3 regions of the Streptomyces xiamenensis genome follow, and region 2 is predicted to be linked to each of the others. Evidence: predicted binding sites of a transcription regulator. Region 2 holds the regulator's gene; each other region holds the start of a gene.
The links. Region 2 encodes HrcA, which represses chaperone genes, less so after heat shock. Its sites were predicted from a motif close to TTNGCACTCNGNNNNNCNGAGTGCNAA; they were not measured.
Positions count from the first base shown of each region.

Region 1: a site for HrcA is predicted at 4,383-4,409, ahead of groES (co-chaperone GroES). Genes of this name have one in related genera too.
Region 3: a site for HrcA is predicted at 5,352-5,378, ahead of SXIM_RS09875 (FmdB family zinc ribbon protein). Genes of this name have one in related genera too.

Region 1 covers NZ_CP009922.3:3,561,985-3,569,827, forward strand. The annotation lists gene SXIM_RS16435 (HNH endonuclease family protein) at 1-156, opposite strand, end outside; gene SXIM_RS16440 (type 1 glutamine amidotransferase domain-containing protein) at 292-834, opposite strand; gene SXIM_RS16445 (YceI family protein) at 948-1,526, opposite strand; gene SXIM_RS16450 (MarR family winged helix-turn-helix transcriptional regulator) at 1,609-2,133, shown strand; gene SXIM_RS16455 (THUMP-like domain-containing protein) at 2,093-3,325, opposite strand; gene SXIM_RS16460 (polysaccharide deacetylase family protein) at 3,389-4,330, shown strand; gene groES (co-chaperone GroES) at 4,557-4,868, shown strand; gene groL (chaperonin GroEL) at 5,023-6,645, shown strand; gene SXIM_RS16475 (ester cyclase) at 6,776-7,471, opposite strand; gene SXIM_RS16480 (SDR family NAD(P)-dependent oxidoreductase) at 7,544-7,843, opposite strand, start outside.
Region 2 covers NZ_CP009922.3:1,604,717-1,612,559, forward strand. The annotation lists gene SXIM_RS07350 (sodium-dependent transporter) at 1-1,468, shown strand, start outside; gene SXIM_RS07355 (methionine/alanine import family NSS transporter small subunit) at 1,465-1,575, shown strand; gene SXIM_RS07360 (16S rRNA (uracil(1498)-N(3))-methyltransferase) at 1,642-2,388, opposite strand; gene dnaJ (molecular chaperone DnaJ) at 2,410-3,552, opposite strand; gene hrcA (heat-inducible transcriptional repressor HrcA) at 3,553-4,569, opposite strand; gene SXIM_RS07375 (MBL fold metallo-hydrolase) at 4,759-5,439, shown strand; gene SXIM_RS07380 (DUF3097 domain-containing protein) at 5,445-6,287, shown strand; gene hemW (radical SAM family heme chaperone HemW) at 6,304-7,545, shown strand; gene SXIM_RS07390 (AMP-dependent synthetase/ligase) at 7,572-7,843, opposite strand, start outside.
Region 3 covers NZ_CP009922.3:2,183,994-2,191,836, forward strand. The annotation lists gene SXIM_RS09860 (5-formyltetrahydrofolate cyclo-ligase) at 9-626, shown strand; gene SXIM_RS09865 (penicillin acylase family protein) at 708-3,455, opposite strand; gene SXIM_RS09870 (potassium/proton antiporter) at 3,713-5,278, shown strand; gene SXIM_RS09875 (FmdB family zinc ribbon protein) at 5,388-5,768, shown strand; gene SXIM_RS09880 (S-methyl-5'-thioadenosine phosphorylase) at 5,765-6,604, shown strand; gene SXIM_RS09885 (hypothetical protein) at 6,694-7,332, shown strand; gene mscL (large conductance mechanosensitive channel protein MscL) at 7,414-7,843, shown strand, end outside.

The sequences.
Region 1 (7,843 bases), 2.0 Mb from region 2:
CGGCGGGGCGCCGTCGGCCGGGGGCGCGGACGGGGCCGGGTCGCCGTCCGCCGCGTCGGTGAAGTCCTCGGCGGTGCAGCCGCCGAGCGCCAGCGTGCCGCTGAGCGCTACGGCGACCGCGACCGCGACTGTGTGTTTCCGGCTCCGGCCGCGCATGCGCCCACCCCATGTATCCGTTGAGTTCCGTGCTGATCGTTGTGTCGATCAATCGACGACGATCTTATGAGCCGGTACGGAACGTCAACACGGTGGTGAGGATGTCAGCCACCGGCGCGCGGGCGGGCGTTCACCTCAGCTGGTGGCGGCGGCGAACTGCGCGAGGAACGCCTCGTCGAAGGCCGGCAGGTCACCGGGCTTGCGGCTGGTGATGAGGGTGTTGGGGCCGTTGTTGTCGATGACGACCTGTTCGTCCACCCAACTGCCGCCCGCGTTGCGGATGTCGGTCTTCAGGCTGGGCCAGGAGGTGAGGGTCCGGCCCCGCACGGCGTCGGCCTCCACCAGCGTCCACGGGGCGTGGCAGATGGCGGCGACGGGGCGGCCGGTGGCGAAGAAGCCATTGATGAACGCCAGGGCGCGGCTGCTGAGCCGCAGCGCGTCCGGATTGGCCACGCCGCCGGGCAGGACCAGGCCGTCGTAGTCGTCCACCGAGGCGTCGTCGACGGTCTCGTCGACGGCGAAGGTGTCGGCGGCGTCCAGGTGGTTGTAGGCCTGGATCCGGCCCCCGTGGGTGGAGATCAGGCGGGGTTCGCCGCCGGCGGCGAGCAGGGCGTCCCAGGGATCGGTGAGTTCGATCTGCTCCACGCCTTCTGGCGCCATGAGGAAGGCGACGCGCACGTCGGTCACATCCTTTCGGCTTGTCCGTGTTCCGTGTTCCGGGATCGTGTTCGTTTCCGTGGTTCCGGATGCGGATGGGGTACGGACGGCCGGGTGCCCCGGACACGGGCGGATTATGCGTCCGACGCCTTCGTGGTGTCGGCCGTGCCGGCCGTCTCGGACGCCGCCGGTGTGTGCACGAAGCGCAGGGTGAGGGCGAGCCGGGCGGGGCCCCGCATCATCCGGGCGAGGTTCCAGGTCATGCCGTGCGCCGCCGGGTCGATCTCCGGTTCCGCGGTGAGGGTGACGCCGTCGGGGGCGGCCTCGGTGGCGCGGGCGGTGAAGGTGAGCGGCCGGGTGACGCCGGTGACGGTCAGCTCGCCGCTGACGCGGACCTGCCCGGCGTCGCCCTCGGGCGCGATCCGCTCGGCGGCGAAGAGGATCTTCGGGTGCACCGCGACGCCGAAGAAGTCGGCGGACCGCAGATGCCGGTCGCGCCGCGCGTTGCCGGTGTCGAGCGATCCGGCGCCGACGGTGAGGGTGCCGCGCGCGGTGCCGTCCGCCAGTACGTCGGCGTGACCGGCGATCTCGCCGAAGGTGCCCGTGACGGTGATCAGCCCCCACAGTCCCTTGCGGGCGAAGTGGACGGTGGAGTGGGCGGCGTCCAGTGTCCAGCGGCCGGCCAGCAGCCCGGACGAAAGATCATCTGACATGACAATCCTCTTGCTGGTTATTAGGTAACTAGCGAGATATTAACGATGCCGGTTATCCTTCCGCAAGAGGACGGAGTTCGGCATGCGGACGGAACAGGGCGAAGGCTCCCCGGTGGATCCCCCGGCGGAGCGACCCCAGGAGGACTGCCCCGGGGCCGAGGATCGTGAACTCCTCCAGCACTGGCACGCCATGCAGAGCGGCTTCCGCCGCCTGAACGACCGGCTGCTGGCCGAGGTCGCCGCCGGTACGGGCGTCGCCGCCTCCTCGTTCCAGGTGCTGTGGCATCTGCTGGCCGCCCCTTCACGGTCCGCCCCGATGCGCGAACTGACCGAGACCCTGGGCTTCTCCACCGCCGGCACCACCAAGGTCGTGGACCGGCTCGCCCAGCAGGGACTGGTGGACCGCCGCCCCTCCCGCACCGACCGCCGGGTGGTCTACGCCGTGCTCACCGAGGAGGGCGCCGCCACCGCCACCGCCGCCGCCCGGGCCCTGGCCGGCGCGCTCCGCCGCCATCTGGTGGCACCGCTGGGCCCCGAGGGCTGCGCGGCCCTGCTGGGCGCCCTGCTCACGCTGGAGGACGCGGCAGCGGACGGACCAGCAGCATGACCGGGGCGCCGGCGAGCCGGGTGACGACGACCGTGGCCCGACCCGGGCCGCTGGGCTTGAGGCGCTTGCGCAGCTCGTCCGGATCGATCGCGGAGCCACGCTTCTTGATGGTGACCGTCCCCACCCCGCGCTCGCGCAGCAGCGCCCGCAGCCGCTTCACGTGGAACGGCAGCACCTCGTCGATCTCGTACCCGCTCGCGTACGGGGAGCCCGCCGCGTCCGGCCCGGCGCCCCCGGCCGGCTCGTCCGTCGTGATGTACGCGATGGTGGGGTCCAGCAGCCGGCCGCCGAGCCGCCGGGCCGTCTCCGCCACCAGATGGGCGCGGATCACCGCCCCGTCCGGCTCGTACAGATAGCGCCCCGGCGCCCCCGAAGGCGCCTGGCCGGTGTCGCCGGTGAGGGTGTCCCCGGCCGGCAGCAGGGTGGCGCGGCGTACGCCGGCCCCGCCGGTGCCGAACCACAGCACCGCCTCCTTGACCTCTCCGCGGTCCGAGACCCACTCCGCCTCGGCCTGCTCCGGGATCGCCTCGTGCGGGATGCCGGGGGCGATCTTCACCGCGGCGTACGGGGCGGCGGTGGCCGCCGCGATCGCCCAGGACAGCGGCGGTGAGTACGCCTCGGGGTCGAAGATCCGGCCGCGCCCGCCGCGCCGGGCCGGGTCGAGGAACACGGCGTCGTACCCCCTGGTGTCCACCTCGGTGACATCGCCGCGGCGCACCTCGATGAGTCCGTCCAGGCCCAGCGCCTCGGCGTTGGCCTCGGCCACGGCGCAGGTCAGCGGGTCGCGGTCGACGGCGAGGACCTCGATACCCTCCCGGGCCAGCGCGATCGCGTCGCCGCCGATGCCGCAGCACAGATCGGCCACCCGGCGGATGCCCAGGCCCGCCATCCGCCGGGCCCGCCAGGTCGCGACGGTGGTCCGGGTGGCCTGTTCCACGCCGTTGGGCGTGAAGTACATGCGGGCCGCGTCGGCGGCCCCGAACTTCGCCACCGCGCGCTGCCGCAGCCGGGCCTGGCCGAGCGCGGCGGACACCAGCCCGGCGGGGTGGTCGCGGCGCAGCCGGGTGGCGAGGGTCAGCTCGTCCGCCGGGTCGAAGTCCCGCAGTTCGGCCAGCAACTGCCGGCCCTCGCTGCTCAGCAGGGCGTCGAAGGTCGATCGGGCGGAGGAATCGGGTGCGGCCACGTGGGTCATTCTCCCTGGCGGGCCGGAAGGTCGTGCCGCGTGTCCCTGGCGGCCGGTGTCAGCATCCGTTCCATGAGGATTATCAGACAAGTAAGACAAAAGTCTTTTTTCTGGACCGGAGTCACCGGAACCGGTCTCGCCATACTCGGACTCACCCTCCTGTCCTGCGGCACCGCCACCACCGCCTCCTCCTCCGGCGCGGACGCCGCCGCCCCGGTCGCCGCCCTGGGCACGCCGCAGCGCGCCCAGGCCCGCACCGCCGCCGACGCGCTCGCCACCTACGCCGAGGGCCTGGTGAAGGCCGAGGCCAAGCGGCTCGCCGCCGCCAAGAGCTGGGGCCTGCGCAAGGCGCCGCTGCGCCCGCCGGCCCCGCCCGCGAAGAAGGCCGAACCCGTCACCGAGCCGGGGCACATCACCGGCGACGGCCTGCCCGCCGTCATCACCCGGGTGCCCACCGACGACAAGGTCGTCTTCCTCACCATCGACGACGGCGCCCACAAGGACCCCGGCCTGCTGGAGATGCTCCGCGAGCTCGACGTCCCCGTCAGCGCCTTCCTCTCCGACTACGTGGCCAGGGACGACTACGACTACTTCCGCGAGGCCCGGGACGACGGCTGGGGCATCCACAACCACACCGTCAACCACCGTGAGCTGCCCCGGCTCTCCGCGTCCGGGCAGCGCGAGGAGATCTGCGACCAGCAGGACACCCTGGAGGAGGAGATGGGCGAACGCCCCGTGATGTTCCGCCCGCCCTACGGCGCCTACGACCGCGAGACGCTGCGCGCGGCGGCCTCCTGCGGCGTGGAGGTGGTCCCGCTGTGGGCCGAGGAGGCATTCCCCGACCGCATCGAATGGGGCCGCCCCGACCGCGAGTTCCACCCCGGGGACATCATCCTCACCCACTTCCGCGGCAGCTCGGAATGGGCGGGCACGATGCCCGACATGATCCGCCGAGTCCTGGACACCGCCACCTCCCAGGGTTTCGCCGTCGCCCGCCTGGAGGACTATCTCTGAGCCCTCCGAGTCGGTCACGGGGAACGCCCACGGGACGCGGCAGGGGCGCGTGTTGGCACTCTGGTTGACTGAGTGCTAATCGCCGCCTACTCTCAAGACTGGCACTCTCCACCGGCGAGTGCCAGCATGCGCGACGGGCGGATCCGGCACCCGCGACGACGGGTCCTCCAGGGCGCTATCACAAGACAGCAGACCCTCAAGAGCTCTCCGAAGGGGGAGGTCGGACGTGACCGCCACCACCAGTTCCAAGGTTGCCATCAAGCCGCTCGAGGACCGCATCGTCGTCCAGCCGCTCGATGCCGAGCAGACCACGGCCTCCGGCCTGGTCATCCCGGACACCGCGAAGGAGAAGCCCCAGGAGGGCACCGTCCTCGCCGTGGGCCCGGGCCGCTTCGAGAACGGCGACCGCCTGCCGCTCGACGTCAAGGTCGGCGACATCGTGCTGTACAGCAAGTACGGCGGCACCGAGGTGAAGTACAACGGCGAGGAGTACCTGGTGCTCTCCGCCCGCGATGTGCTCGCCATCATCGAGAAGTAAGCCCCAGCGCTTCGCTTCACCCGGCCGCGCCCCGGCTCCCCCGTCATCGACAAGCCGGGAAGTAGGGGCGCGGCTGCCTTTTCGTCCGAGCTGAGCCAGCCAGCTCGCTCCGGCTTTCCAGCTTCCACACACTTTTACGAGGGATACGCACGTCATGGCGAAGATCCTGAAGTTCGACGAGGACGCCCGGCGCGCCCTCGAGCGCGGTGTCAACCAGCTCGCCGACGCGGTGAAGGTGACCATCGGCCCCAAGGGCCGCAACGTGGTCATCGACAAGAAGTTCGGCGCCCCGACCATCACCAACGACGGCGTCACCATCGCCCGTGAGGTGGAGATCGAGGACCCCTACGAGAACCTCGGCGCCCAGCTCGTGAAGGAGGTGGCGACCAAGACCAACGACATCGCGGGTGACGGCACCACCACCGCCACCGTCCTGGCCCAGGCGCTGGTCCGCGAGGGTCTGCGCAACGTCGCCGCCGGTGCCTCCCCGGCCGCCCTGAAGAAGGGCATCGACGCCGCGGTCCGCGCCATCTCCGAGGACCTGCTGGCCACCGCCCGTCCGATCGACTCCAAGGAGGACATCGCCGCCGTCGCCGCGCTGTCCGCCCAGGACAAGCAGGTCGGCGAGCTCATCGCGCAGGCGATGGACAAGGTCGGCAAGGACGGTGTCATCACCGTCGAGGAGTCCCAGACCTTCGGCCTGGAGCTGGACTTCACCGAGGGCATGGCCTTCGACAAGGGCTACCTCTCCCCGTACTTCGTCACCGACCAGGAGCGTATGGAGGCCGTCCTCGACGACCCGTACATCCTGATCCACCAGGGCAAGATCTCCTCCATCCAGGACCTGCTCCCGCTGCTGGAGAAGATCATGCAGGCCGGCGGGGCCTCCAAGCCGCTGCTGATCATCGCCGAGGACGTGGAGGGCGAGGCGCTCTCCACCCTCGTCGTCAACAAGATCCGCGGCACCTTCAACGCGGTCGCCGTCAAGGCGCCCGGCTTCGGTGACCGCCGCAAGGCCATGCTCGGTGACATCGCGACCCTCACCAACGCGACCGTGATCTCCGAGGAGGTCGGCCTCAAGCTGGAGCAGGCCGGGCTCGACGTGCTCGGCACCGCCCGCCGGGTCACCATCACCAAGGACGACACCACCATCGTGGACGGCGCCGGCGACACCGCCGACGTCACCGGCCGCGTCAACCAGATCAAGGCCGAGATCGAGTCCACCGACTCCGACTGGGACCGCGAGAAGCTCCAGGAGCGCCTCGCCAAGCTGGCCGGCGGCGTGTGCGTGATCCGCGTCGGTGCCGCCACCGAGGTGGAGCTCAAGGAGAAGAAGCACCGTCTGGAGGACGCCATCTCCGCGACCCGCGCCGCGGTCGAGGAGGGCATCGTCCCCGGTGGTGGCGCCTCGCTGGTGCACGCCGCCAAGGTGCTGGAAGGCGGCCTGGGCAAGGAGGGCGACGAGGCCACCGGTGTCGCCGTCGTCCGCCGCGCCGTCGTCGAGCCGCTGCGCTGGATCGCCGAGAACGCCGGCCTGGAGGGCTATGTCATCACCTCCAAGGTCGCCGACCTGGACAAGGGTGAGGGCTTCAACGCCGCCACCGGCGAGTACGGCGACCTGGTGAAGGCCGGCGTCATCGACCCCGTCAAGGTCACCCGCTCCGCGCTGGAGAACGCCGCCTCCATCGCCTCCCTGCTGCTCACCACCGAGACCCTCGTGGTGGAGAAGAAGGAAGAGGAGCCGGAGGCCGCCGGCGGTCACGGCCACAGCCACTGACACCGGTACCAGTGCGTACGGAAGGCCCCCGGCTCGCCCGTTTCCCGGGCGGGGTGGGGGCCTTCTCCCGTGACAGCGGCGGCGCGCCCGATACGGCTCGCCAGGTTTCGACCGGCCAGGCCGCGACCGGCTAGGTCTCGACCAGGCCGAGCTGGCTCATCACACCGAGCTGGTCCCAGTTCCACCAGCCCTCGGCGATCTTCCCGTCCGCGAAACGGAAAGTGGTGTGGCCGGTGATGGTCAGCGCCCGGCCCGTGGGTTCGAGCCCCAGGTACTCACCGGAGTGGGTGCCTGTCACCGTCCACCGGGTCGTCACCAGATCCCCTTCCGCGATCTGGTCCTCGATGACGATCACCGGTTCGAAGGCGCTCATGTACATGCCCACCTGCTCCTTGAACTCCCGCAGCCCGTGGGGATCGGCCGGATTGCCCGGGTCGTGGTCGGCGTAGTCCGGGCTCATGAACCCGTCCGCCGCCTCCAGCTCCCGGTCATTGATCACGGTCTCGAAGAAGGCGCGTACCGCTCGCTTGTTGAGCTGCTCGTCGCGGACGACGTCCAGGTCGGTGAAGCGCGGGACGTCGTCGCACAGTTCCATCATCTCCTTGAATATCCGGTCGGTCTCCGGGAGCTTCGAATTCCTCATCGCCTCCTCGTACGAGGGAAACTCCACGATCTCCACGACGTGAGTGGAATCCGACCGGTCCTTGCCGACGATCGAGTGAGTGGCCGTTCGCTTCCCGCGGGTCGCCTCGGTCCAGCGATCCATCAGGCGGTTCATCTCACCGACCCGTGTGGTTTTGAGATCAATTACCTGCACGAATGTCATGGGTGGATTCCCTCGGGAGAGTGCATTCACTTCACACTGCCAGCGTAAAACCGGGAGGATGGTCATTTCCTCCTACGCCCCGGGGGTATCCGGGCCCTCCCGCCGCGGCCCGTACTTCCGCCCCGCCCGGCCCGTGATCCCGCCCAGCGCCCCGCGCGGCACCAGCTTGGCCGCGCCCATCAGGGCCTTGTAGCGGGGATCGGGGATCGAGACCGTGCGACCCCGGGCCAGGTCCCGCAGCCCCGCGTCCACCACCTTGTCGGCGTCCAGCCACATCCACTCCGGAATGGCCTTCGTGCCCATCCGCGCCCGCTGGTGGAACTCGGTGCGCACGAACCCCGGGCACAGCGCCATCAGCCGCACCCCGCTGCC
Region 2 (7,843 bases):
AGCCATCGGACTGGGGAACATCTGGCGATTCCCCAAAGTCGCCTTTGACAATGGTGGCGGCTCTTTTCTGCTGCCCTATCTCATCGCGCTGCTCACCGCCGGAATTCCGCTGCTGATCCTCGAATACACGATCGGCCGCAAATACCGCGCCTCACCACCCGCCGCACTGCGCGCGCTGTACCGCCCCACCCAGGCGATCGGCTGGTGGCAGGTGGCGATCTGTTTCGTGATCGCCACCTACTACGCCGTGATCCTGGCCTGGTCGGTGCGCTATGTCGGCTTCTCCTTCACCAGGGCGTGGGGAGACGACCCGAACGGTTTCTTCTTCAACGACTTCCTGAAGATCGCCGACGAGCCGGGGACCATCAGCGCCTTCGTGCCCGGGGTGGCCGTCCCGCTGATCGGCATCTGGATCATCACGCTGATCATCCTGGCCCTCGGGGTCCGGCGCGGGATCGAGCGCGCCAACAAGATCTTCATCCCGCTGCTGGTGGCCTTCTTCGTCGTGCTGGTGATCCGTGCCGTGACGCTGGAGGGCGCCGCGGACGGGCTGAACGCCCTGTTCGCACCCGACTGGGGAGCGCTCACCAACGGCAGTGTCTGGGTCGCGGCCTACGGACAGATCTTCTTCTCGCTGTCCATCGGGTTCGGCATCATGATCACCTACGCCTCGTACCTCAACCGCCGCTCCGACCTCACCGGGTCCGCGATGGTGGCCGGCTTCGCCAACAGCTCCTTCGAGATCCTGGCCGGCATCGGCGTCTTCGCGACGCTCGGCTTCATGGCGGCCCAGTCGGGCGTCGGAGTCAACGAGGTGGCCAGCCAAGGCGTCGGACTGGCCTTCATCGCCTTCCCGCAGGTGATCTCCGAGATGTGGTTCGGCCAGGCGTTCGGCGTGCTGTTCTTCGGCTCGCTGGTGATCGCCGGACTGACCTCGCTCATCAGCATCGTCCAGGTGATCGTCGCGGCGGTGGAGGACCGTACCGGGATCAGCCGCACCCAGGCGGTCCTCACGGTCGGCGGCGCCACCGGCGTGGTGTCGATCGCCCTGTTCTCCACCAACGGGGGCCTGTACTTCCTGGACGCCGCCGATCACTTCATCAACCAGTACGGCATCGCGCTGGCCGCTCTGGTGCTGCTGATCATGGTGAGCTGGATCAGCCGCAAACTTCCCGCCCTCCAGCGGAACGCGGACGGCACCTCCTCCATCCTGCTGGGCCGCTGGTGGAAGATCTGCCTGGGCGTCGTCACCCCCGTGGTGCTCGGCTGGATGATGATCGACAGCCTGGTGCACGAGTTCCAGGAGAACTACGGCGAGCTCCCCACCTCGTTCCTGCTCTACGCGGGCTGGGGTGTGGCCCTGGCGGCACTCGTCGTCGGCATCGTGCTCTCCCTCATCCCGTGGCGGCGGCCGAGCCCGGCTCTCACCGATGACCATGACCTGCTGACGAAGGGAGATCCGCGATGAGCACCGGAGCCATCATCATGATGACCGTCGCGATGATCATCGTCTGGGGCGGCCTGATCGGCGCCGTCGTCAAGCTGGTCCGGCACCCGGAGCACCCGGAGGACTGACACCCGTACACACGCCGGAGGCCGCCGTCCCGAGAAGGACGGCGGCCTCCGGCGTGTGAAGAGGATTCAGCCCCAGCGGCCGGTCCTGGTCAGCAGCAGCGCCGCCGCCGCCGTCCCGGCCGTGGAGGTGCGCAGCACGGTCGGCCCCAGCCGATACGGCCGCGCCCCGGCCGCCGCGAACGCCTCCAGCTCCTGCGGCGCGACCCCGCCCTCGGGGCCCACCACCAGGACAATGTCCCCCTCGACAGGCAGCGGCACGGCGGCCAGCGGTTCGGTGCCCGACTCGTGCAGCACCCCGGCGAACGCCGCGCCCGCCAGCAGCTTCGCCACCGCCGCCGTCCCCATCGGCTCGCCGACCTCCGGGATCCACAGCCGCCGGGACTGCTTGGCGGCCTCGCGGGCGGTCGCCCGCCACTTGCCCAGGGACTTCGCGCCCCGCTCGGCCTTCCACTGCGTGATGCAGCGGGCGGCGGCCCAGGGCACGATCGCGTCCACACCCGTCTCGGTCATGGTCTCCACGGCCACTTCGCCGCGGTCACCCTTCGGCAGGGCCTGCACCACCGTGATCCGGGGGGCGGCCGGCGGCTCGGAGCGGACCGCGTCCACCGTCACCACCAGCCGGTCCTTGCCCTCGACGGCGGCGACCGTGCCGGCGGCGCCGGTGCCCGCGCCGTCGGTGAGGACGACCTCCTCGCCCACCCGCAGCCGCCGCACCGACACCGCGTGCCGGCCCTCGGCGCCGTCCAGGGTCAGCGAGGAACCCGCCCGTGCCCCCGTCAGCGGTCCGTCCGTCACAAAGACCGGAGCCGTCATCGTTCTTCCGTAACGCCTTTCCTAGGTACGGCCGTTGAAGGCGTCCTTCAGCCGCGAGAAGAGGCCCTGCTGCCCCGGCTGAAACTGACCGAGCGGCCGCTCCTCACCCCGGAGCTTCGCCAGCCGCCGCAGCAGCTCCTCCTGCTCGGGGTCGAGCTTCGACGGAGTCTGCACCTCGACATGGACCACCAGATCACCGCGCCCGTTGCTGCGCAGATGCGTCACACCCCGGCCGTGCAGCGGGATCGACTGGCCGGACTGCGTCCCGGGCCGGATGTCGACCTCCTCCGTGCCGTCCAGCGTCTCCAGCGGCACCTTGGTGCCGAGCGAGGCGGCCGTCATCGGGATGGTGACCGTGCAGTGCAGATCGTCTCCGCGCCGCTGGAAGACCGGATGCGCGCTCTCGCGGATCTCCACGTACAGGTCGCCGGCCGGGCCGCCACCGGGACCGACCTCGCCCTCGCCCGCCAGCTGGATGCGGGTGCCGTTGTCGACACCGGCCGGGATCTTCACCGTGAGCGTGCGCCGCGACCGTACCCGGCCGTCGCCCGCGCACTCGGGGCACGGGGTCGGGACGACCGTGCCGAAGCCCTGGCACTGCGGACACGGCCGCGAGGTCATGACCTGCCCCAGGAAGGAGCGGGTGACCTGCGAGACCTCGCCCCGGCCCCGGCACATGTCACACGTCTGAGCGGAGGTACCGGGCGCGGCGCCCTCACCGTTGCACGTGTTGCACACGGTGGCGGTGTCGACCTGGATCTCCTTGGTCGTGCCGAAGGCCGCCTCCTTGAGGTCGATCTCCAGCCGGATCATGGCGTCCTGGCCGCGCCGGGTGCGCGACTTCGGGCCCCGCTGCTGGGCGGTGCCGAAGAAGGCGTCCATGATGTCCGAGAAGTTCCCGAACCCGGCCGCCCCGCCGAATCCCGCAGCGCCCGCCCCGCCGCCGGGACCCATCGGGTCCCCGCCGAGGTCGTACATCTGTTTCTTCTGCGGGTCGGAGAGCACCTCGTAGGCGGTGTTGATCTCCTTGAACCGCTCCTGGGTCTTGGGGTCCGGATTCACATCCGGGTGCAGCTCCCTCGCCAGTCTGCGGAAGGCCTTCTTGATCTCGTCCTGTGAGGCATCACGCTGCACGCCCAGGATCGCGTAGTAGTCCGTCGCCACCTAATTCTCCGCGAGGATCTGTCCGACGTACCGTGCCACTGCGCGCACCGCTCCCATCGTTCCGGGGTAGTCCATGCGGGTCGGTCCGACCACGCCGAGTTTCGCGACCGCCTCGTTACCGGAACCGTAGCCGACCGCCACGACCGATGTGGAGGTCAGCCCCTCATGAGCGTTCTCATGCCCGATGCGCACGGTCATACCCGTGTCCTTGGCCTCGCCGAGCAGCCGGAGCAGCACCACGTGCTCCTCCAGCGCCTCCAGCACCGGCCGGATCGTCAGCGGGAAGTCCTGGCCGAACCGGGTCAGATTGGCGGTGCCGCCGATGACCAGGCGTTCCTCGGTCTCCTCGACCAGGGTTTCCAGCAGGGTGGACAGCACCGTGGACACCGTGCCCCGGTCCTCACTGTCGAAGGACTCGGGCAGGTCCTGCACCAGCCGGGGCACCTCGGCGAAGCGCTCGCCCACGATCCGGCTGTTCAGCCGGGCCCGCAGGTCGGCCAGCGAGGTCTCCCCGAACGGCGCGGGGCAGTCCACCATGCGCTGCTCGACCCGCCCGGTGTCGGTGATCAGCACCAGCATCACCCGGGCCGGGGCCAGCGAGAGCAGTTCGACGTGCCGCACCGTGGAGCGGCTCAGCGAGGGGTACTGCACCACGGCGACCTGCCGGGTGAGCGTGGCCAGCAGCCGCACCGTACGGCCCACGACGTCGTCGAGGTCGACGGCGCCCTCCAGGAAGCTGGAGATGGCGCGCCGCTCGGCGGTGGTCAGCGGCTTGACGTCGGCGAGCTTGTCGACGAACAGCCGGTAGCCCTTGTCGGTGGGCACCCGTCCGGCGCTGGTGTGGGGCTGGGCGATGTAGCCCTCCTCCTCCAGCGCCGCCATGTCGTTGCGCACCGTCGCCGGGGACACCTGGAGGTTGTGCCGCTCCGTCAGCGCCTTGGAACCCACCGGCTCCTCGGTGCCGACATAGTCCTGGACGATGGCCCGCAGCACTTCCAGTCTGCGTTCACTGAGCATGCAGCGACACCTCCCGTCCGGCCGCATTCCCGTCAGTACCGTCCTGGCACTCATCCACTCCGAGTGCCAATCCCTGGTCCAGTGTACGGCCGGGTAGCAAGGCCAGGGAAAGCGCGACCGCCCGACGGTATCGCGGGAGTAGCCCCGTAAGGCAGAGCATGCCCCGCTCCGTGACGTTAACTTCGCACTGTGGAGACCTCTTGGGAAGAGCTTGCCCCGGGCGTACTGCGGATCCGGCTGCCCGGCTGGGACGAGACGGTGGGCGCGATCGCGGGCGCGCGCGGGGTGCTGCTGGTGGACGCGGGCCCCTCCCCGGACGCGGCCGGGGCGATCCGGGCGGAGCTGCGCGGCCTGCTGGGACTGCCGGTGCGCTGGGTGGTGCTGACCCATCCGCACTTCGATCACGTCCTCGGGGCCGGCGGTTACCCCGGGGCACGGGTGTACGGGGAGCTGGGCGATCCGGCGGAGCTGGCGGCGGACGCGGTACGGCACGGGATGCCGGAGGCGGAGGCGGCGCAGGGCGCGGCGGCGCTGGCGGAGGTACGGACTCAGCCGGTGGAATCGCGGCTGTCTCTGTACCTGGGGGGCGGGCGCACCGTGTCGGTGGCGCGGCTGGGCCCCGCGCACACCCCCCACGACATGGTGGTGAAGGTGGACGACATCGTCTTCTGCGGCGACCTGGTGGAGGAGTCGGGCGAGCCGCAGGCCGGGCCCGACGCCGACCCGGCCGCCTGGCCCGCCGCGCTGGACCGGCTGCTGGAGCTGGGCGGCCCGCGGGCCCGGTACGTTCCGGGGCACGGCGCGGTGGTGGACGCCGCGTTCGTACGCGCCCAGCGCGCCTTTCTCGCCGCACGCGCCGGGGCACAATGACGGCCATGCGCAGCAGAGAGTACGGCCCCGACCTGACCCCGCCGTGGAAGCGGTCCGCCCCCGTCCCCGAGGTGCCGGCCGAGCCCGGTCTCGTGGTGGAGGAGGCCGGCACCGGGTACTGCGGGGCGGTGATCCGCTGCGAGAAGACGGCGCAGGGGCCGACGGTGACGCTGGAGGACCGGTTCGGCAAGCGGCGGGTGTTCCCGCTGGAGCCGCGCGGCTTCCTGCTGGAGGGCAATCCGGTGACGCTGACCCTGCCCAGGCCGGCCGGCTCCCGTCCCGCGTCGGGGCCGGCGCGGACCGCCTCCGGCTCGGTGGCGGTCCCCGGGGCGCGGGCCCGGGTGGCGCGCGCCGGGCGGATCTATGTGGAGGGGCGCCACGACGCGGAGCTGGTGGAGAAGGTCTGGGGCGATGACCTGCGGATCGAGGGGGTGGTCGTCGAGTATCTGGAGGGCATCGACGACCTCCCGGCGATCGTCCGGGAGTTCGGGCCGAGTGCCGACGCCCGGCTCGGGGTGCTGGTGGACCATCTGGTGCCGGGGTCCAAGGAGTCCCGGATCGCGGCCAGCGTGACGGACCCGAACGTGCTGATCGTGGGCCACCCGTTCATCGACATCTGGGAGGCGGTCAAGCCGTCCTCGGTGGGCATCGCCGCCTGGCCGCGGGTGCCGCGCGGCCAGGACTGGAAGACGGGGGTGTGCCGCGCCCTGGGCTGGCCGGCCAACACCGGCGCCGCCTGGCAGCACATCCTGGGGAAGGTGCACAGCTTCCGCGACCTGGAGCCCACCCTGCTGGGCCCGGTGGAACACCTGATCGACCACGTCACGGTGGGCGGCCCGGTGCCCTGAGCACGGATGCCGGACAATGGAGGGCATGCCCTCCGTCCTGCCCGATGGCGAGCCCGTCCCCGAGGACGGCTCGCTGCCCGCCGCCGCCCTGACCGGGGCCGCCGGCCGGCCGCTCGCGTTCTACCTGCACGTGCCGTACTGCGCCACCCGCTGCGGCTACTGCGACTTCAACACCTACACCGCCGCCGAGCTGCGCGGCGCGGACGGGGCGATCGCCTCCCGGGAGAACTACGCGGCGACCCTCGCCGAGGAGATCCGGCTGGCCCGCAAGGTGCTGGGCGACGACCCGCGCCCGGTGTCGACGGTCTTCGTCGGCGGCGGCACCCCCACCCTGCTGCCGGCCGCCGATCTCGGCGCGATGCTGGGCGCCGTGCGCGAGGAGTTCGGACTGGCGCCGGACGCCGAGGTGACCACCGAGGCCAACCCGGACTCGGTGGACCCCGCCTACCTGGCGGAGCTGCGCGCGGCCGGCTTCAACAGGATCTCCTTCGGCATGCAGAGCGCCAGCCCTCACGTACTGAACATCCTGGAGCGCACCCACACCCCCGGCCGCCCCGAGGCGTGCGTGGCCGAGGCCCGCGCCGCCGGGTTCGCGCACGTCAATCTCGACCTGATCTACGGCACCCCCGGCGAGTCCGACGCGGACTGGCGCGGCACGCTGGAGGCGGCGGTGGCCGCCGGGCCCGACCACGTCTCGGCGTACTCGCTCATCGTCGAGGAGGGCACCCGGCTCGCCGGGCGGGTGCGGCGCGGCGAGATCCCGATGACGGACGACGACGTGCACGCGGACCGCTACCTGATCGCCGAGGAGACCCTTTCGGCGGCCGGATTCGGCTGGTACGAGGTGTCCAACTGGGCCACTTCGGAGGCCGCGCGCTGCCGGCACAACGAGCTGTACTGGACGGGCGCCGACTGGTGGGGCGCCGGGCCCGGCGCCCACAGCCACGTGGGCGGGGTCCGCTGGTGGAACGTGAAGCACCCCGCCGCGTACACGCGGGCGCTGGCCGCCGGCCGCTCCCCCGGTGCCGGGCGCGAGCTGCTGTCTGCGGAGGACCGGCGCGTGGAGCGCATCCTGCTGGAGCTGCGCCTGGTGGCCGGCTGCGAGCTGACGCTGCTGCGCGAGGCCGGAACGGCGGCGGCCGCCCGCGCGCTGGCGGACGGCCTGCTGGACCCGGCGGCCCACGACGCCGGCCGGGCGGCCCTCACCCTCAAGGGCCGCCTGCTGGCCGACGCGCTGGTCCGCGACCTGATCGACTGACGCACCGCCTCGCGGCGCCCCGCGCCTCAGGTGCGCGGGGCGTACATCTCGTCGATCAGTTCCTTGTACTCGCCCTCGACGACCGGCCGCTTCATCTTCAGGCTCGGCGTCAGCTCCCCGTGCTCCACATCGAGGTCGCGGGGCAGCAGCCGGAACTGCCGGATGGTCTGCCAGCGCTGGAGGCCCTCGTTGAGCTGCCCCACGTACCCGTCGATGAGCTCACGGGTGCGCGGGTCGGCCATGACCTGGGCGTACGTCGTGCCGGCCATGCCGTTCTCGGCCGCCCAGCCCAGGATCA
Region 3 (7,843 bases), 580 kb from region 2:
ATGACGAAATGGATCATGTCGCAGGGGCCACGGCCGACGGCAAACGGGCGGTGCGCCGCGATCTGCTGGCGGTACGGGCCGCGCTGAGCGACGAGGAGGTCGCGCAGGCCGCCGTGGCGCTGGCCGACCGCGCCCTGGGCCTGCCGGAGCTGGCCACGGCGCGCACGGTCGCCGCGTATGTGTCGGTGGGCCACGAGCCGGGCACCGGGGCGCTGCTGGACGCGCTGCGCGAGCGCGGCGTGCGGGTGCTGCTGCCGGTGCTGCTGGCGGACGACGACCTGGACTGGGGCGTGTACGAGGGGCCCGGCGCGCTGGTGGAGACGGAGCGCGGCGGCCGGATGCGGCTGCGGGAGCCGGGCGGGGAGCGGCTGGGCCGCGAGGCGGTGCTGGACGCGGACGTGGTGCTGCTGCCGGGGCTCGCGGTGGACGCGCACGGGGTGCGGATGGGGCGCGGCGGCGGCAGCTACGACCGGGTGCTGGCCCGGCTGGCGGCAGCCGGGGCGGATCCGGCGCCGGTGGTGCTGCTGTACGGGCACGAGGTGGTCGGACGGCTGCCGGTGGAGCCGCACGACCGCCCGGTACGGGTGGCGGTCACCCCCGAGGGAGTGCACCGCTTCCCTCGCTGAGCGGGGTGGAGCGGGCCGACACGACGGCGGGGCGGGGCCGGTACGTACGACGTACCGGCCCCGCCCCGTCCGCTGGCGCCGTTACTCGTCCCCGGCGTCCTCGCCCGTGTCCTCGCGGGCGCCGCCCGGGGTCAGCGTGAGGGTGTCCCGGGTGCGTTCCGCGACCGCCTCGGCGCTGGAGGGCCAGGGCAGGAACTCGCCCCGCGCCCACATCCCCGTCTGGTCGGTGTAGTGCTCGTGGTACGCGTGCCCCGAGGCGCCCGACAGGTTGATCCACAGCGACTCGTCGAAGTCGGCGAGCGACACGATCATCCGCATGGAGGGCACCCACGTCGTCTCGTAGCCGCCCGCCGCGTTCCACGCGGTGGCGTTGACGGCGTCCGCGCCGCCCGACAGGTTCCACGGGCCGCGGTTGAGCATCCAGCGCAGCGGGCCCGGGCCCTCCTCACCGAGGGTCTGATTGGTGAGGGTCAGCTGGTGCAGCCGGCCCCAGCTCCAGGTGTCGATGTCCTTGCCCAGCTTCGCGGTCAGCTCCCAGCGGGCATCGCGCATCGCCCGCGCCAGCAGCTCGTCGCGGTCGGTGGCGGCCGGCTCGGTGCGGGTGGCCGGGGTCGTCCACCAGTCGCTGTCCGGCTCCTCGATCAGGACGCGCACCACCTCGAACCAGCGGTCCCCGCCGTCCGGCCACGCCGAGTCCGGGGAGCGCTCGCCGCACTCCGTGTCGAACAGCGCCTGGCCGTTGGCGTCCTCCAGCGGCGCCGAGTCGTCCGCCGGGCGCACCCGCAGGCACTGGCCCTCCACCCGCAGCTCCTTGGGGAGCTTGTGGCCGAAGGCGAGCTGGAGCGTGTTGGCCCACACCGCGTTGTAGTACGCGGCGGCGGCCGAGTCGGAGTCCTGGCTGTAGTCCCAGCCCTCCAGCAGCTCCTGCGCCTCGCGGACGTAGGGGTCGGAGATCTCGATGTCCAGCAGGTAGGGCACCAGGACGCGGGCCATCTCGTTGCTGTTGTCGATCTGGATGGACTGCATGTCGCCCATCGAGATCTTGCCGCCGTCCTCGATCTTCGACACCAGCAGATCCTCGATCCGCTGGCTGCGCGTGCCGTAGCTCCAGTCCTCGGTGAGGAAGTGCTCGTAGGACGCCGGGTCGATGACCGCCTGGTTGGCGGTGACGATGTAGCCGCGCTCCGGGTTCAGCTCCCAGGGCAGTTCCTCGAAGGGCACGTAGCCGGTCCAGTCGTACGCCGGGTCCCAGCCGGGCGCCGGGTAGCGGCCGTCGCCCTCGCCGCGCACCGGGATCCGGCCGGGCGCCTGGTAGCCGATGTTGCCGGAGGTGTCGGCGTAGATCATGTTCTGGGCCGGGACGGCGAAGTCGGCGGCGGCGGCCCGGAAGGCGTCGAAGTCGGTGGCGGTGTTGAGGCCGAAGACGGCGTCCATGGTGTTGGCCGGCTCCAGCGCGGTCCAGCTCAGCGAGACGGCGTAGCCGTTGCCGCGGTCCGGGGCGCCGGCGTCCACCGGCGCGGTCTGGCCGGTCTCGGCGAAGTCGTCGTGCCGGTCGGAGACGATCGGGCCGTTCTCGGTGGACCGCACGGTGATCTCGCGGTCCTCACCGCCCGCCACCTTGATCAGCTCGGTGCGGGTCTCGTACGGCTTCTGCTCACCGTCGCGCAGATAGTTGCCGTCGTTGAGCTTTTCCAGCCGCAGATCGGTCACGTCCGCGCCGAGGTTGGTGAAGCCCCAGGCGATGTCCTCGTTGTGGCCGATGACCACGCCCGGCATCCCGGAGAAGGAGAACCCGGACACCTCGAACGGGCACTCGGCCGTCACCTCGTTGCAGTACAGGCCCATCTGGTACCAGACCGAGGGCAGCGAGGGGCCCAGGTGCGGGTCGTTCGCCAGCAGCGGCAGCCCGGTCGTCGTGTACTCACCGGACACCACCCACGAGTTGGAGCCGATGCCGGGACCCGCCGGGCCCAGCAGCGCCGGGATCTCGTCCAGAGTCGCGGCGAGCGCGCCCAGCTGCGTCCCCACTCCGCCCACCGCGTCATCGGCGGAGGACCCGTCGGCCGAACCATCGGCCGTACCGTCGCCGGCGGTCCCCGAGCCGTCGCCCTGGTCGCCGATCGCCTCGACGATCGGGTTGTTGCGGTCGTACGGGTAGCCGGGGTACAGCTCCTCGATCTGCTCGGGGCTCAGCCGCCCGGCGAGCAGCGAGCGGTCGACCTCGTCCTCCATGTTGCCGCGCAGATCCCACGCCATGGCCTTCAGCCAGGCCACCGAATCGACCGGGTCCCACGGTTCGGGCGCGTAGTCGTTGAGGAAACCGAGCGCCGCGTACTCCACCGAGAGCTCGGCGCCGCTGCGCGTGCCCAGGTACGAGTTCACGCCCTCCGCGTACGCCTCCAGGTACGCCTTGGTCTCCGGCGCCAGCTCCTCGTCGTACTCCTGCTGCGCGATCTGCCGCCACCCCAGGGTGCGCAGGAAGGCGTCCGTCTCCACCTGGCCCTCGCCGAACATCTCCGAGAGCCGGCCGGAGGTCATGTGCCGGCGGACGTCCATCTCCCAGAACCGGTCCTGGGCATGCACATAGCCCTGGGCGCGGAAGAGGTCCTCGGCGGTGTCGGCGTACAGGCGCGGGATGCCGTTGCCGTCCCGCTGCACGGTGACCGGGCCGTTCAGCCCGTCGATTTCTATCTCCCCCGACACCTGCGGGTAGGACGCCCGCACGGTGCTCACGGTCCAGAAAGCGCCGTACCCCAATCCGGAGAGGACGATCAGTACGACAGCGATCACGAACACACGGAGGCGTCGCGAGGGCTTGTTGGCGGGCATCTGTGTCCTTCACAGGCCTGGTGAGCGGATGGAAGCAACCATAGACATACGGCCACTGGGGTGAGCCTACGGGGAGTCACCCGCCGCGAGGGCGCGCGTCATAGCAGGGTGAAATCCGCGCGAATCAGCAAAATGGCCAAGGCGTCACGGGGGTCCCGGCAGGCACGGGAACCGCGCGGACCCAGGAAACCGCCGACGGCTGCGAGAGCGGGGGCGGGCACCGGGCCGGGGGGCGACGAGGACGAGAGGACGCGACGCTGACGGTCGACCGCCTCAACGAGTTCCTGCTGCTGTGCGCCCTGGTCCTGCTGGTCGCCGTCGCCGCCGTCCGGCTCACCTCGCGCAGCGGACTGCCGTCCCTGCTGCTGTATCTGGCCATCGGCGTCGTCCTGGGGCAGGACGGCCTCGGCCTGGACTTCCACGACCCGGAGACCACCCAGGTGCTCGGGTACGCGGCGCTGGTGGTGATCCTGGCGGAGGGCGGCCTGTCCACCCGCTGGCGCGACATCCGCCCCGCGGTCCCGGCCGCCGCCGTACTGGCCACCGCCGGGGTCGCGCTGAGCGTGGGCATCACGGCCGTCGGCGCGCACTACCTGGTGGGCCTGGAGTGGCGGTCCGCGCTGGTGATGGGAGCCGTGGTGTCCTCGACGGACGCCGCCGCGGTCTTCTCCGTCCTGCGCCGGGTGCCGCTGCCGCGCCGGCTGAGCGGCCTGCTGGAGGCGGAGTCGGGGTTCAACGACGCGCCGGTGGTGCTGCTGGTGGTGGCCTTCTCCGACCTGGGCGGGGGCGGGGGCGGCCTGTGGAGCGGGGGCTGGGCGGGCGGCGGGCACGCCTGGTACGTCCTGGTGCCCCTGATGGCGCTTCAGCTGGCGATCGGCCTCGGCGTGGGCCTGGCCGTGGGGCGGCTGGGTGAGCTGGCACTGCGGCGGGTGGCGCTGCCGGCCTCCGGCCTGTATCCGATCGCGGTGGTGGCGCTGACGGTGCTGGCGTACGCGGCGGGCGCGCTGGCGGGCGGCAGCGGCTTCCTGGCCACCTATGTCGCGGGGCTTGTGCTGGGCAACGCGCGGCTGCCGCACCGGCCGGTGACGCGCGGGTTCGCGGACGCCCTGGCATGGCTGGCGCAGATCGGCCTGTTCGTGCTGCTGGGGCTGCTGGTGGAGCCGTCCGACCTGCTGCGGGACTTCTGGCCGGCGGTGCTGGTCGGGGCGGTGCTGACGCTGGTGGCGCGGCCGGTGTCGGTGGCGGTGTGCACGACGCCCTTCGGGCAGCGGTGGCGGGAACAGGCGCTGCTGTCGTGGGCGGGGCTGCGCGGTGCCGTCCCCATCGTGCTGGCGATCATCCCGGTGGTGGCGGGGGTGCCGGACAGCGACCGGATCTTCCACATCGTGTTCGTGCTGGTGGTGGTCTTCACCCTGGCGCAGGGGCCGACGCTGCCCGCGCTGGCGCGCCGGCTGCGGCTGGGCGGCGAGGCGGGGGCAGGGGTGGAACTGGACATCGAGTCGACGCCGCTGGAGCGTCTCGGTGGCTTCGGGCATCTGCTGACGTGCGCGGTGCCGCGGCGGTCCCGGATGGCCGGAGTGGAGATCGCGGAGCTGCGGCTGCCCGCCGGAGCGGCGGTGATGCTGGTGGTACGGGGCGGCACGGGCTTCGTACCGGCCCCGTCGGCGGTGCTGCGGGAGGGGGACGAACTGCTGGTGGTGGCGACGGAGCCGGTGCGGGACGAGGTGGAACGGCGGCTGCTCGCGGTGAGCCGGGGCGGGCGGCTGGTGGGCTGGCTGGGCGGGCGCGGCAGCACGGGAGTACGGCGCGGCGCCGGGCACTGAGGAGCGCGGTTGTGGGACCGGTGGGGGTCGGCAGTGGACTTCCGTACCCGGAATGTTGCACGATGGACCGTCGTTAGCACTCGGTGGAGAAGAGTGCCAGGAGGATCACGTGCCGACGTATCAGTATCAGTGCACCGCGTGCCAAGAGGGCCTCGAAGTGGTGCAGAAGTTCACCGATGACGCGCTCACCGAGTGCCCCAGCTGCCAGGGGCGGCTGAAGAAGGTGTTCTCGGCGGTCGGCATCGTCTTCAAGGGTTCCGGCTTCTACCGCAACGACAGCCGTAACAGCTCGTCGAGCAGCAGCCCGGCGGCCTCCTCGGCCCAGAAGGCGGACAGCGGCGCCAAGACCGAGAAGAAGTCGGGCTCCGACGCGCCCTCCGCGGGGTCCTCCGGGTCCTCGACGGGCGGCGGCACCCCGGCGCCCGCCGCGTCCTCGTCGTCCTCGGCCTCGTCGTCCTCGACCTCGGCCGGCTCGACCTCCGCCGCATGAGCGCGGCCGAGGCGGAGATCGGCGTCATCGGCGGGTCGGGTTTCTACTCCTTCCTGGACGATGTGACCGAAGTCACGGTCGAGACGCCGTACGGGGCGCCCAGCGACTCCCTCTTCCTCGGCGAGATCGCCGGCCGCCGGGTGGCGTTCCTCCCGCGGCACGGCCGCAAGCACGGACTGCCGCCGCACCGGATCAACTACCGGGCGAACCTGTGGGCGCTGCGCTCCCTCGGGGTGCGCCAGGTACTCGGCCCGTGCGCGGTGGGCGGGCTGCGCCCCGAGTACGGGCCCGGCACGCTGCTGGTGCCCGACCAGCTGGTGGACCGCACCAAGGGCCGCGCGCAGACGTACTACGACGGCGAGCAGCGCGAGGACGGCCAGGTGCCGAACGTGGTGCACCTGACGTTCTCCGACCCGTACTGCGCCACCGGGCGCCGGGTGGCGCTGGCCGCCGCCCGCGGGCGGGGCTGGGAGCCGGTGGACAGCGGCACGCTGTGCGTGATCGAGGGCCCGCGCTTCTCCACCCGCGCCGAATCGCGCTGGCACGCCGCGCAGGGCTGGTCCGTGGTGGGCATGACCGGCCACCCGGAGGCGGTGCTCGCCCGGGAGCTGGAGCTCTGCTACACCTCGCTGACCCTGGTCACGGATCTGGACGCGGGGGCGGAGAGCGGCGAGGGCGTCTCGCACGCCGAGGTGCTGGAGGTCTTCGGCCAGAACATCGGGCGGCTGCGCGAGGTGCTCTTCGACGCGGTGGCCGCGCTGCCCGTCACGGGTGAGCGCGATTGCGGGTGCGCGACGGCCCTGCTGGGGCAGGAGCCGGGCATAGAGCTGCCCTGACCCACCCGTGTGGGTGACGGAGTTATCCACAGCCCCGGCGTTTTCCCCAGCCTGCGGCGAGGTCTCGCGCCGCAGGACACAGTGGCCGCATGACAGCGACCACAACACCCCCACGCGATTCCCCCGCCCCCTCCACTTCTGCTGCTCCGCCTTCTCCGGTCTCCCTCTCCGGATCCGACTCCAGCCACGGCTCCGGCTCCGGCTCGGCCCGTTCCGTGGTGCCGGCCTTCGCACCGCTGCGTCCGCGCGTTCGGCGGTTCGGGCCGCGGCAGCTGGTACGGGGCCGGGCCCGTGGCTGGGCGGCGGGCCTCGCGGTGGCGGCTGCCGTGCTGGCGATGGCTCTGCCCGGCGACGCGCCGGCCCCGGGGAGGGAACCGGTGACGGTGACGGTCGCCGACGCCCGCGAGGGCCCGCCGGCCGCGACGAAGGCGCCACCGGCCGCCGAGCGGGTCTCGGCGGCGGTCCGGATCGCCGACGCGCAGGTGGTCCGGCTGCTGGCGCCCGGCGACGAGGTGGATGTCCTGGCCGCCGATCCCGGTTCGGCGGACCCGGCCCGAGTGGTCGCCCACCGGGCGGAGGTCACCGGTGTTCCGGCCGAGCAGACGGCAGGTGAGGCGGGTTTTCCCGGTGAGCGTGGCGCGCTGCTGATTCTCTCGGTCTCCCCCGCCACGGCGGCCGAGCTGGCGGGCGCGGCATCCGGAGCACAACTGGCGGTATCCCGATGGTAGTTCGAACCGATTGGACACGGAATGCCATTGTGGTGCACCGTGCGGGGTCCGACGCGGATCACATTCCAGAAGGACAGTGCAGTGAGCGAGACCAAGGGAATCCTGAGCGGATTCAAAGAATTCCTGATGCGCGGGAATGTCATCGAACTGGCGGTGGCGGTCGTCGTCGGCGCCGCGTTCACCGGAATTGTGACGTCGGTGGTCGAGGGCGTCATCAACCCGCTGATCGGCGCCTTCGGGACGCAGGATCTCGACAAGTACGAGCTGTGCCTGACGGGGGACTGCGACGCGGCGGGTGGAGCGGCCATCCGCTGGGGCTCGGTGCTGACCGCCTCGCTGACCTTCCTGATGACGGCCGCCGTCGTCTACTTCCTGATGATCATGCCGATGAACCGCTTCAACGCCCGCCGGGCCGCGAAGGCGGGGCCGCACGAGGAGCCGGTCGCCAAGACCGAGCTGGAGATCCTCATCGAGATCCGCGACGAGCTGATCGCCCAGCGTGCGGCGGCGG